DNA from 2 places in the Cupriavidus sp. UBA2010 genome. Region 2 is predicted to be linked to the other one. Evidence: predicted binding sites of a transcription regulator. Region 2 holds the regulator's gene; the other holds the start of a gene.
The links. Region 2 encodes FNR, which switches genes on or off when oxygen is low (the NO sensors DNR and NnrR bind a similar motif). Its sites were predicted from a motif close to TTGATNNNNATCAA; they were not measured.
Positions count from the first base shown of each region.

Region 1 (5,423 bases), on a different contig from region 2:
TGGTCGGAACCGAGACGGCACAGGCCATCTCCGAGCTAGCGGTCGACGCGCTCGGGCCCTATGCGCTGCCATTCGTGCGGGACACCTGGGCCGAGATCCAGGGACGCGCTGCCGACCCGCGTCTGGGTCCCGACGATGCCGCCCCGATCGCACCGCGCTACTTCAACTACCGCAAGGCATCGATCTACGGCGGTTCGAGCGAGATCCAGCGCAACATCATCGCGCGACAGGTATTGCGGCTCTGAGCGCCCGCGTTGGCGTCCCTCGACGCCATCTGTCGCCAGTATCCATCCTACAAATCGAACAAGGAGACAAGGCTCATGGAGACGGAATACCTCGCGACGCTGCCCAGCGCGATTCGCCACTTCGCCCGGGAGCGGGCCGGGGCCATTGCGTACGCCTTCGAAGGCCGCGAGACCACGTTTGCCGATTTCGATCGCCATACGGATCGTGTGGCGCAGGCCCTGCTGGCCGACGGCGTGAAGGCTGGCGATCGCATCGCCTATGTCGGCAAGAACAGCGACCACTATTTCGAACTGTTCTTTGGCACGGCCAAGATGGGGGCCGTCATCGCACCGGTGAGCTGGCGGCTGGCAGGGCCTGAAATCCAGTACATCGTCTCGCACTGCGACGCGACGCTGGTCTTTGTCGGCCCCGAGTCATCGGCATCGGTTCGCAACCTGCTGCCAGCGCTGCCACTGGTGCGCCGCGCCGTGGCGATGGAGGGCGGGGAGCCAGACTGGCCGGCCTACACGGACTGGCGCGACGCCTGCCCGGATACGCCACCTGCGTACGAAGCGAAGCCCGCCGACGTGGTGCTGCAGCTCTACACGTCTGGCACTACCGGACGTCCCAAGGGCGTGATGCTGATGCATCGCAACCTGACCAGTGGTACCGAGATCTCGCTGCGCGAAGGCGCAGACTGGTCGCAATGGAACGACGGAGATGTGTCGCTGGTGGCCATGCCGGTGGCGCATATCGGCGGTTCGGGCTGGGGCGTGCGCGGTGTTCTTGTCGGCTGCAAGGGTGTCGTCGCGCGCGAATTCGATCCGGGCAGGGTGCTCGACTATATCGAGCACGACCGCATCAGCAAGCTGTTCATGGTGCCGGCCGCGATGCAGATCGTGCTGCGCGATCCGCGCGCGCGCCAGGTGGACTATTCACGCCTCAAGCACATGCTGTACGGCTCGTCGCCAATTCCCGCGGCGCTGCTGCGCGAGGGCATGGCGGTGTTTGGCTGCGGCTTCGTGCAGCAGTACGGCATGACGGAGACCACGGGCACGATCGTGGCACTGCCGCCCGAAGACCATACGCCCGCCGATGTCCCGCGCATGCGCGCCGCCGGCAAGGCCATGCCCGGTAGCGAGGTCGCCGTGGTCGGGCCGGATGGCCAGAGGCTGGCTGCCGGCGAGGTGGGCGAGGTGGTGATCCGCTCGCCGCAGAACATGGCGGGCTACTGGAAGCAGGAGGAAGAGACCGCCCGTACCATCGACGCCGACGGCTGGCTGCGCAGTGGCGATGCCGGCTACATGGACGCGGACGGTTACCTCTATATCCACGACCGGGTCAAGGACATGATCATCAGCGGCGGGGAGAACATCTACCCGGCCGAGGTGGAGAGTGCCATCTACGGTCACCCGGCCGTTGCCGACGTGGCCGTGATCGGTGTGCCGGACGAGCGGTGGGGCGAGGCGGTCAAGGCGATGGTGGTGCTGCGCCCGGGTGTGGCCGCTGATGCCGACAGCATTCTGGGCTGGGCGCGCGAGCGCATCGCGGGTTTCAAGGTGCCCAAGAGCATCGACTTCATCGACGCCATGCCGCGCAATCCATCCGGCAAGCTGCTGCGCCGGGCGCTGCGGGAGCCGTACTGGACGGGCCGCACCCGGCAGGTGAACTAGGCACTCCGGGGCCGGGGAAGGGCACATCCGGCGGCAGATGCCGCCGGGCGGTCGAGGTCGGGGTCGCCCTCCGGGCCATACCCGGTCGATGCGCCACCCGATGCGTCGTCCCCCCGCGGCGGTGCCGCCGTTTGATCTGCCGCAACACTACCTATGGTATCGATATAGATAATCAACCCCATATTTTGTGCGTAAGCACGGGAGGGGTGCGATGCAGCAGAACATCCGGGGCGCGACGACTGTCGACGTCGAGTCGTCCATCAATGAATACCTGGACCGCAAGGACTGGCGGATTCACGCCAATGCCAACCAGGGTTATTCGCTGGGCGGCCTGATCCTCAATGTGGCCGGCAAGGTCACCGCCAACTACTGGCTTTCGCATGTCTACGCGCCCGAGGCTGGCGCCGCGCACCGGGAAGGCGACCTCCATATCCACGATCTCGACATGCTGTCCGGCTACTGCGCCGGCTGGTCGTTGCGCACTCTGCTCCATGAAGGCCTCAACGGCGTGCCTGGCAAGGTGGAAGCCGCGCCGCCGCGGCATATGTCGAGCGCAGTCGGGCAGATCGTGAATTTCCTGGGGACGATGCAGAACGAATGGGCCGGCGCGCAGGCCTTCTCGTCGTTCGACATCTATATGGCGCCCTTCATCCGCAAGGACGCGATGACGTACCCCGAGGTCAGGCAGCACATCCAGGAGCTGATCTACAACCTCAACGTGCCGTCGCGCTGGGGCACGCAGACGCCATTCACTAACCTGACGTTCGACTGGACATGTCCCGACGATCTCAAGGAACAGGTGCCCGTCATCGGCGGCGAGGAAATGCCGTTCCGCTATGGCGACCTGCAGGCGGAGATGGACATGATCAACCGTGCGTACATCGAGGTGATGACGCAGGGTGATGCCAAAGGGCGCGTCTTCACGTTCCCGATCCCCACCTACAACATCACGCCGGATTTCCCGTGGGAAAGCGAGAACGCTGCGCGGCTGTTCGAGATGACGGCGAAATACGGCCTGCCGTACTTCCAGAACTTCGTGAACTCGGACCTGACGCCCAATATGGTCAGGTCCATGTGCTGCCGCCTGCAACTGGATCTGCGTGAATTGCTCAAGCGCGGCAACGGTTTGTTCGGCAGTGCGGAGCAGACCGGGTCCCTGGGTGTGGTCACCATCAACTGCGCGCGCCTTGGTTATCTGTATCAAGGCGACGAAGCCGCACTGCTGAACAGGCTCGATTCACTGCTGGACATGGGCCGCGACACGCTGGAGGCCAAGCGCGAGCGTATCCAGCAACTGATGGACGAAGGGCTGTTCCCCTACACGAAGCGCTACCTGGGCACACTGCGCAATCATTTCTCGACGCTTGGCGTGAACGGCATCAACGAGATGATCCGCAATTTCTCGGGCGATGCGTACGACATCAGTACGGAAGACGGGCACGCGATGGCGATGCGTCTGCTGGACCATGTACGCGGGCGGATCGTCGAGTTCCAGGAAGCCACGGGCCACATGTACAACCTGGAGGCCACGCCTGCGGAAGGCACTACATATCGCTTCGCGCGTGAAGACCGCAAGCGCTGGCCCGACATCCTGCAGGCCGGCTCGGCCGATCAGCCCTACTACACGAACTCGTCGCAGTTGCCCGTCGGCTTTACCGACGATCCATTCGAGGCGCTGGCACGTCAGGAAGCCCTGCAATCGAAGTACACCGGGGGCACGGTCCTGCATCTCTACATGGGCGAGCGACTGTCCAGCGGCGAGGCCTGCAAGCGGATGGTGCGTCGCGCGCTGGAGTCGTTCCGGCTGCCTTACATCACGATCACGCCGACGTTCTCCGTCTGCCCCAAGCACGGCTATCTGGCCGGCGAACACCGCTTCTGCCCGAAGTGCGACGAGGACATTCTCGCGCGCAAACGCGCCGCGCTGGCGGCGTGAGGTTTCCCGATTTTCAACCCGACGTTTTGCACATGAGGAGCAACGCCATGACTGATCTCGCTGTCGCCCGCCATTTCTCGATCGAACCCGCACTGACACTCAAGGACGAAGAGCGCCAACCCTGCGAAGTTTGGACCCGCGTGATGGGCTACCACCGTCCGGTGGCGAGCTTCAACACCGGCAAGAAGGGCGAGCATGCCGAGCGCACGTTCTTCGATGAGGCCCGCTGCGCGGCCTGAGCCCATCTTGGCAGACCTGAAAGTCGGCGGTTTCACACCGCTGACCAGCATCGACTTTCCCGGGCGGCTGGCCGCGGTGGTGTTCTGCCAGGGATGCCCCTGGCGTTGCGACTACTGCCATAACCCGCATCTGATTCCGGTCGGCAGCCCGTCAGCGCGGGCCTGGGAAGACGTGCTGGTATTCCTGGCGCGGCGGCGTGGCCTGCTGGATGGCGTGGTGTTTTCCGGCGGAGAGCCCACGCTGCAGGCCGCGCTACCCGCCGCCATGCGCGATGTGCGGCAACTGGGTTTCGAGGTCGCCCTGCACACGGCCGGCATGTATCCGGACCGCCTGGAGGCTGCGCTGCCATGGGTCGACTGGGTTGGCTTCGATATCAAGGCGCCCGCGCACCGCTACGACCACGTGACCGGCACGCCCGGAAGCGCCACACGCGTGATGGACTCGCTGGAGCGTCTGGTGGCAAGCGGTGTCGCCTATGAATGTCGCACGACCTGGGACCCCGAGCTATTCGATGAGGCCGAATTGATGGCGCTGCTGCATACGCTGGCGGAGAAGGGCGTCCAGCGCTGGTCGTTGCAAGTCTGCAATCGCGCCGGAATGCCGGTGCCGCACCCGGCGGGGATTGCAGACCGCATCGCAGCGGCGTGCCCGCGGATTGCCGTGCGAATGCAAGCCTGATTTACTCAGCCACGAAGCGTTGCCACGCGCCGGTTTCCTGACACACGCCAACCCTTTCGCCATGCAGTCGGACTTGCTCTTCGTCCAGATCGAGCGCGGTCGATACGTCGCTGTCGAACGCGATCCTGAGCGCCCGTGCCACGTGGGCATTCTCGATAGGCAGTTCCCAGGTCAGGAAAAGCTGGGTGCAATCCTGATTCGTCGGAAAGTCGGCGGCGTTGAAACGGCCGCTGCCGCGTGGAATCACTGCGTGAGGCTGGCAGGTATCGAAGATCAGCACCGTGCCGCGCTGCAACGGAATGCGAAGATCCAGCAAGGGGAAATGGACGTCCTGTCCCTTGTCCTCGCTCAGGAAGAGATTGCAGAATGCGGCGCCGCCATACTGGTCGCCGTCATGGTGATACCGCGCCCCGCGACAGACCATAAGCGCGACATCGCTCGCGGCCAGCACTTCGGGCAGGCCGAGCGTGCTTGTCCAATCCGAGACGGCGCGCACGCAGCACGAATAATCCGACCAACGCGCGCGTGCTCGCGCCAGGGGCATGACCTCGACATCCCCCACTTCCAGGTTCATGTGATGTGAGATTTCGCGCGCCCAGTCTGCGGTCAGCCGGGCGGGGGGCTCTGGAATGTCGACGGTGCCGGAGAGCACGACGTCACTCACGCGCCGG
Region 1 is NZ_DDCI01000020.1:340,162-345,584, reverse strand. Features, by position in the region: gene B2246_RS16140 (acyl-CoA dehydrogenase family protein) at 1-245, shown strand, start outside; gene B2246_RS16135 (fatty acid--CoA ligase) at 321-1,898, shown strand; gene B2246_RS16130 (ribonucleoside triphosphate reductase) at 2,110-3,834, shown strand; gene nrdD (anaerobic ribonucleoside-triphosphate reductase) at 3,882-4,073, shown strand; gene B2246_RS16120 (anaerobic ribonucleoside-triphosphate reductase activating protein) at 4,081-4,752, shown strand; gene B2246_RS16115 (hypothetical protein) at 4,754-5,423, opposite strand, start outside.
Region 1: a site for FNR is predicted at 2,030-2,043, ahead of B2246_RS16130 (ribonucleoside triphosphate reductase). Genes of this name have one in related genera too.

Region 2 (5,423 bases):
CTTGCGTTGCGGCTGCTGACGGCGCTTGCGAGCCCCTTGCGCGGACTGATCCGATCGCGGCTGCGCGTCGCCACCTGCCTCCTCGGCACCGGCAACTGCTTGCGTATCGGCGGCCGGCGCCGGCTTGCGACGCCCGCGGCCACGCGCGGGGGCAGCGGCCGGCGAAGCATCGCCGCCTTCGCCAGACGACGAGGGCTCGGCATCGTCGCGCCCCGTTTCCCGGCCATCGCGGTCCTGCGCCGACTGGCGACGGGAAGCCACTAGATTGCGCAGGCCGCGGCGCAGCCCCTTGCGGCGGGGCGCGCCTTCGGCGCCGTTACCCTCGGGGGCAGCGCCGGTGTCGCCCGGCACGTCCGGCTGGCGGACGTCTTGCTCAGCGGAATCAGACAAAGTATTCACTATCGATGTTGCATGTTGTTCAGTTGGACACGCGCTCGTCGTCGTCCTCGGTCGCCAGCGGCATATCACCGTCGGGGGCCGGAACTGCGGCGTCTTCCTGCGAGGAAGACTCTGTGTCCACATGGAATCCGTTGGCCAGAGCCACCGGCGCGTCATCGTCTTGCCCATCACCCTCGGGCAACTGCGCGACGCTGTCGTTCTGTTCGTTTTCATTGCCGGCGGCATCGCTCGCGCCACCGGACAGATCTTCGGATTGCGGCTCGACCGACAACTGCTCAACTGCCGGCTCACCCGTCTCAGCCACTTCTACGGTGGCCTCCGAAAAGGCCTCCTCGTCACCAGCAGGCGGATTCGCCGTCGCGACCGCTTCGAAATCGATGGCCTGCTGATCCAGCAGAGCCGCCTGAGCCTGGGCCTGGGCATCCTCGAGCGGCGGCAACTCATCCAGCGAGCGCAGACCAAGATCATCCAGGAATGCCTTGGTCGTTGCATACAACGCGGGGCGACCAGGCACGTCCCGGTGACCGATGACTTCGATCCAGTCCCGGTCCTCAAGCTTCTTGACCACCTCCGTGCTGACCGTTACGCCCCGGATCTCTTCGATGTCACCGCGCGTCACCGGCTGGCGATACGCGATGATCGCTAGCGTTTCCATCACGGCACGCGAGTACTTCGGCGGCTTCTCCGGGTTGAGCCGATCAAGAAACTCGCGCATCTCGGGGCGGCTCTGGAACCGCCAGCCGCTGGCCAGGGCCACGAGCTCCACCCCGCGCTGCTGCCAGTCGTTGCGCAGCTCTTCGAGCAGAACCCGGATGGTGTCGGCACCGACGTCGTCGGCGAACAACCGTCGCAGATCACCAACGCGCAATGGCTCCTGCGCACAGATCAGCGCGGTCTCGAGGACGATCTTCGCCTCTTGGGTATTCATGTGATTGTGTGCAGCCTGTCTTTGCACCTGCTTCTGGACGAATCCTGAAGCACTGGAGATTGCAGATACAGCGAGGCCTGAGCCACCGCCATCTCATCGCGCAGCCAACTCGCAGCTTTTCGCAGCGGAGCCGTGCACCTCATTTTCTTTGCATCGAATTGCCGGGTCGTTCCGGCAGGAGATCGTCCGGGGCTGACAGACTACGCCAGTCAACGGACCTCTTGCGTCGCACCCTCTCCCTTTTGGGGTGGACATTCACCTGGACAATCAGATCGCCAAGGCGGCAAGAAACAATCGATATCGGCCCAGGCAACTTCGCCTGGCACCAGCGCCACCTCTCCACACAGCCCCATCGGACTTTGGAACCAGATCTTGTGAACCGGATGAACTGTGGGGACGATCCCGGCAAGCCAGACCTGCCCAGACCCCCTGGGCACACATCCCAGATCGGGAATGCAGCCCCGGCGACGCCACGAGCGCATCGGAGCGCGATACCGTGGTTTTCGCGATTGTATGGCATTCCAGCCCCGCCCTGCAACCAGCAAAAAAGTCTAGAACACGACGCAGAAGCCGTGATTGGCCAGCGTATCGGGCAGCCAGACGGCGCGTGCGACACCCAGCGCCCCAAAACCGATCACAACAAGCGCGGCGCCCACTCGAACGCCGGGGCGGCGCGACAGTTGCCGCAGGTAGCCCGACAAACCCGAGATCACCAGCAGGTTGGGCAGCGTCCCAATGCCAAAGGCCGCCATGACAAGTGCCCCAGATGGCGCATTTCCAGCCAACAAGGCCAGCGCAAGTGCGCCATACACCATACCACAGGGCACCAGCCCCCAGGCCAACCCCATCCCATAGCGCCGCATGATGGGCGCGTGCCGACGCAAGCGAAGCGGCATCTGCATGCCCAGCGACGCGACGCCCCGGACGACATACGAGGCAGCCCGCGCCGCCAGCCGTTCGAGCCATGCTGCACGCATGACGCGGCCCCGCAACAACCACACCCCGGTCAGAACCAGTAACAGGCTGCCCGCGCCATAGAGCCAGCGCTGCACTGGAAGGTAGTCCTGCTTCCAGACTGTCGCACCCACCGCTCCCATCAGCGCCCCAAGCAGCACATAGGTCGTGAGACGCCCGGCGTGCATGACCAGCAGTTCCAGCCACCAGTGAAATCGCGAGCGATGCACGAGGCTAACGACCGCAACAGCCCCCCCGGATTGCCGTTGCTCGACGGCAATGGCAATTCCTCCGCACATGGCGGCGCAATGCACGCCACCAAGCAACGCAAGTGTAAAGACACTGAAAAGCACACCAAATGGCAACTGTTCCTCGCTTCTGCGTCACATCACGCTGTAAAATGCCTGCATCGCGCCTCCATCGCAAGCGCATTCATGCGAGCACCATCAATTGCTTACCTCCATTCCCGTCACCGAGATGTCTCCGCGTTGCTCCACTTGCGCCATGGGCCAGCTTTGCCTTCCCGTGGGCATGTCGCAACAGGACCTCGCAAAGATGGACACGCTCGTACAGGAACGCGTTCGTGTTCACAAGGGCGAAACGCTCTATCGCATGGGCGAACCACTTACCGCAGTCTATGCGATCCGCTTTGGCACATTGAAGACCCACGTGACCATGGAGGACGGACGCACGCAAATCACCGGCTTCCATTTGCCCGGTGAGGTCGTCGGGCTCGACGGCCTCAGCGAGATGCAGCATGCGTCCGACGCCACCGCGCTCGAGGACACAGAGGTCTGCGTCGTGCGATTCGATGACCTGCAATCGCTGTCCGGCACGTTGCCTTCTCTCCAGCAGCAGTTCCTGAGGCTGATGAGCAAGGAAATCTCGCAAGACCAGATCATGCTGATCACTCTTGGCTCGATGCGTGCCGAAGAGCGCCTGGCAGCATTTCTCGTCAACATGTCGGAGCGCCTGTCGATGCGCGGCTACTCGTCGAGCGAGTTCGTGCTGCGGATGAGCCGCGAAGAAATCGGCAGCTACCTTGGCCTCAAGCTCGAAACCGTGAGTCGGCTCTTCTCGCGATTCGCCGAAGCCGGCCTGATCCAGATTCGCCAACGACACGTGAAACTCGTGGACATGGAAGGCATCAGGCAGGTCTATAGCCGAAACTGCTAACGGGCATCGTGGCCAGGAAAACGGCCGCATCGGGAGCTGATCTCCCGGTGCGGCCGTTTTGCTTTCTGCCAGCACTCGAGCCATTACTCGAGTTCGTCGGTCTCCTCGAGCTTGGTTGGCATGGTGTATAGCGTCAGTCCGCTGGACAACGCGCAAAACAACCACGCCACCAGGAAGCCAATCGTGTAGACCGCCTCACGAGACGCTTCCACCTGGTGCCCGAAGAACGTGAGATCGCCCGGATCAACGACCGAAAACACGGTGGCGGTGGCCGCTCCGCCCATCAGAAACGCCGGCCAAAGTACCCACATCAGCCAGCGGAGTCTCATGGGCGCCTCGCAGCCGGCGACGCTACATGCTCCGCCCCCGTTTTCTCCACGACCAGGCCATGACGCTCCACGCCGGAAACCGGCAAATCCGGATGCGTGTTGGCAAGCCAGATGGTCACGCCGCAGCCAATAATTGCGAGCAACGGACCGCTCATCAAAAGCCACGGCCACGGTTCCCTGTACCAGGGCTTGGACTGTTGGGATGTCATTGCGCTCTCCTTGTTTGCTGCCATTTCACCCTCAGCATCACAGATTGCGGGGAACAATGAAACTCGTGGATTGCCTGATATGCGCGTCTCGGCCGTCCTCGCCCTCCGCCGTCACGGTTACGTTGATCTTGTGCGTGCCTTCCTTGGCATCGTCGATCGGCACGCGAATGCGAATCGGCAACAACCGGTTGGACGTTGGCTGCATGGCCTCGGCGGACTTGTCATACTCGACCGTCAGTCCAGTCAGATCGTCGCCCTCAGCCTGCACGCGAATCCGCATCGGCGCTTCCGTGGTGTTGATCACCTGGAGCCGATAGACGTTCTCGATCCAGCGGCCCTCCACTTCCCGGCCCAGCGCGCCGCGATCCCGAATGATGTCGACCTTGATCGGCGACCGCATTGCCAGCGATGCGACGAAGCCCGCCGCCAGAACCAGCCAGATCAGCGTATAGATGATCGTGCGTGGTCGCAGCAGCCGTTTGCGCGCGTCGGATGTCGTCAGGGACTTGCGCATGGCGTTTTCCGACGTGTATCGGATCAGGCCGCGCGGGTACTCCATCTTGTCCATGACGAGATTGCACGCGTCGATACAGGCGCCACAACCGATGCACTCGTACTGGAGGCCATCACGAATATCGATACCGGTCGGACACACCTGCACGCAGATACTGCAATTCACGCAATCGCCAATACCAGCCGCATGGCGATCGGTCTTGCGGGAACGGCTACCACGCGGCTCCCCACGACCCACGTCATAGGTCACGACATAGGTATCGCGGTCGACCATCACGCTCTGGAAACGCGCATAGGGGCACATGTACTTGCACACCTGCTCGCGCATGAATCCGGCGTTGCCCCAGGTCGCAAATGCGTAGAACAGCATCCAGAAGCTCTGCCAGGGTCCTAGCGTGAAATGCAGGACCTCGCTACCAAGTTCCCGAATCGGTGCGAAATACCCGATAAACGTGAAGCCCGTCCACAGTGCGATCAGCACCCAGAGCACATGCTTGGTCGCCTTGATTCGCAGCTTGCGCAGGCTCCAGGGATCGCCGTCGAGTCGGATCCGCGCGATGCGATCCCCTTCGACATGTCGCTCGATCCACATGAATATCTCTGTGTAGACCGTCTGAGGACAGGCATAGCCGCAGAACAGGCGTCCCGCGATGGCGGTGAACAGAAATAGCGATAGCGCAGAAATGACCAGCAGCACAGCGAGATAGATCACATCCTGCGGCCACAGCACGAGACCGAAGATGTAGAACTTGCGCGCGCCGAGATCGAACAGCACGGCCTGGCGATCATTCCACTGCAGCCAGGGCGTTCCGTAGTAAATCAACTGCGTCAGGATGACCAGCCACACGCGCCAGCTCGAAAACGCGCCAGAAGTCGAGCGCGGATAGATCTTGCGGCGGACCTCGTACAGCGCTT
Region 2 is NZ_DDCI01000012.1:120,886-126,308, reverse strand. Features, by position in the region: gene rluB (23S rRNA pseudouridine(2605) synthase RluB) at 1-390, opposite strand, end outside; gene scpB (SMC-Scp complex subunit ScpB) at 419-1,327, opposite strand; gene B2246_RS07895 (sulfite exporter TauE/SafE family protein) at 1,879-2,646, opposite strand; gene fnr (fumarate/nitrate reduction transcriptional regulator Fnr) at 2,732-3,457, shown strand; gene B2246_RS07885 (hypothetical protein) at 3,541-3,786, opposite strand; gene B2246_RS07880 (membrane protein) at 3,783-4,019, opposite strand; gene ccoG (cytochrome c oxidase accessory protein CcoG) at 4,033-5,423, opposite strand, start outside.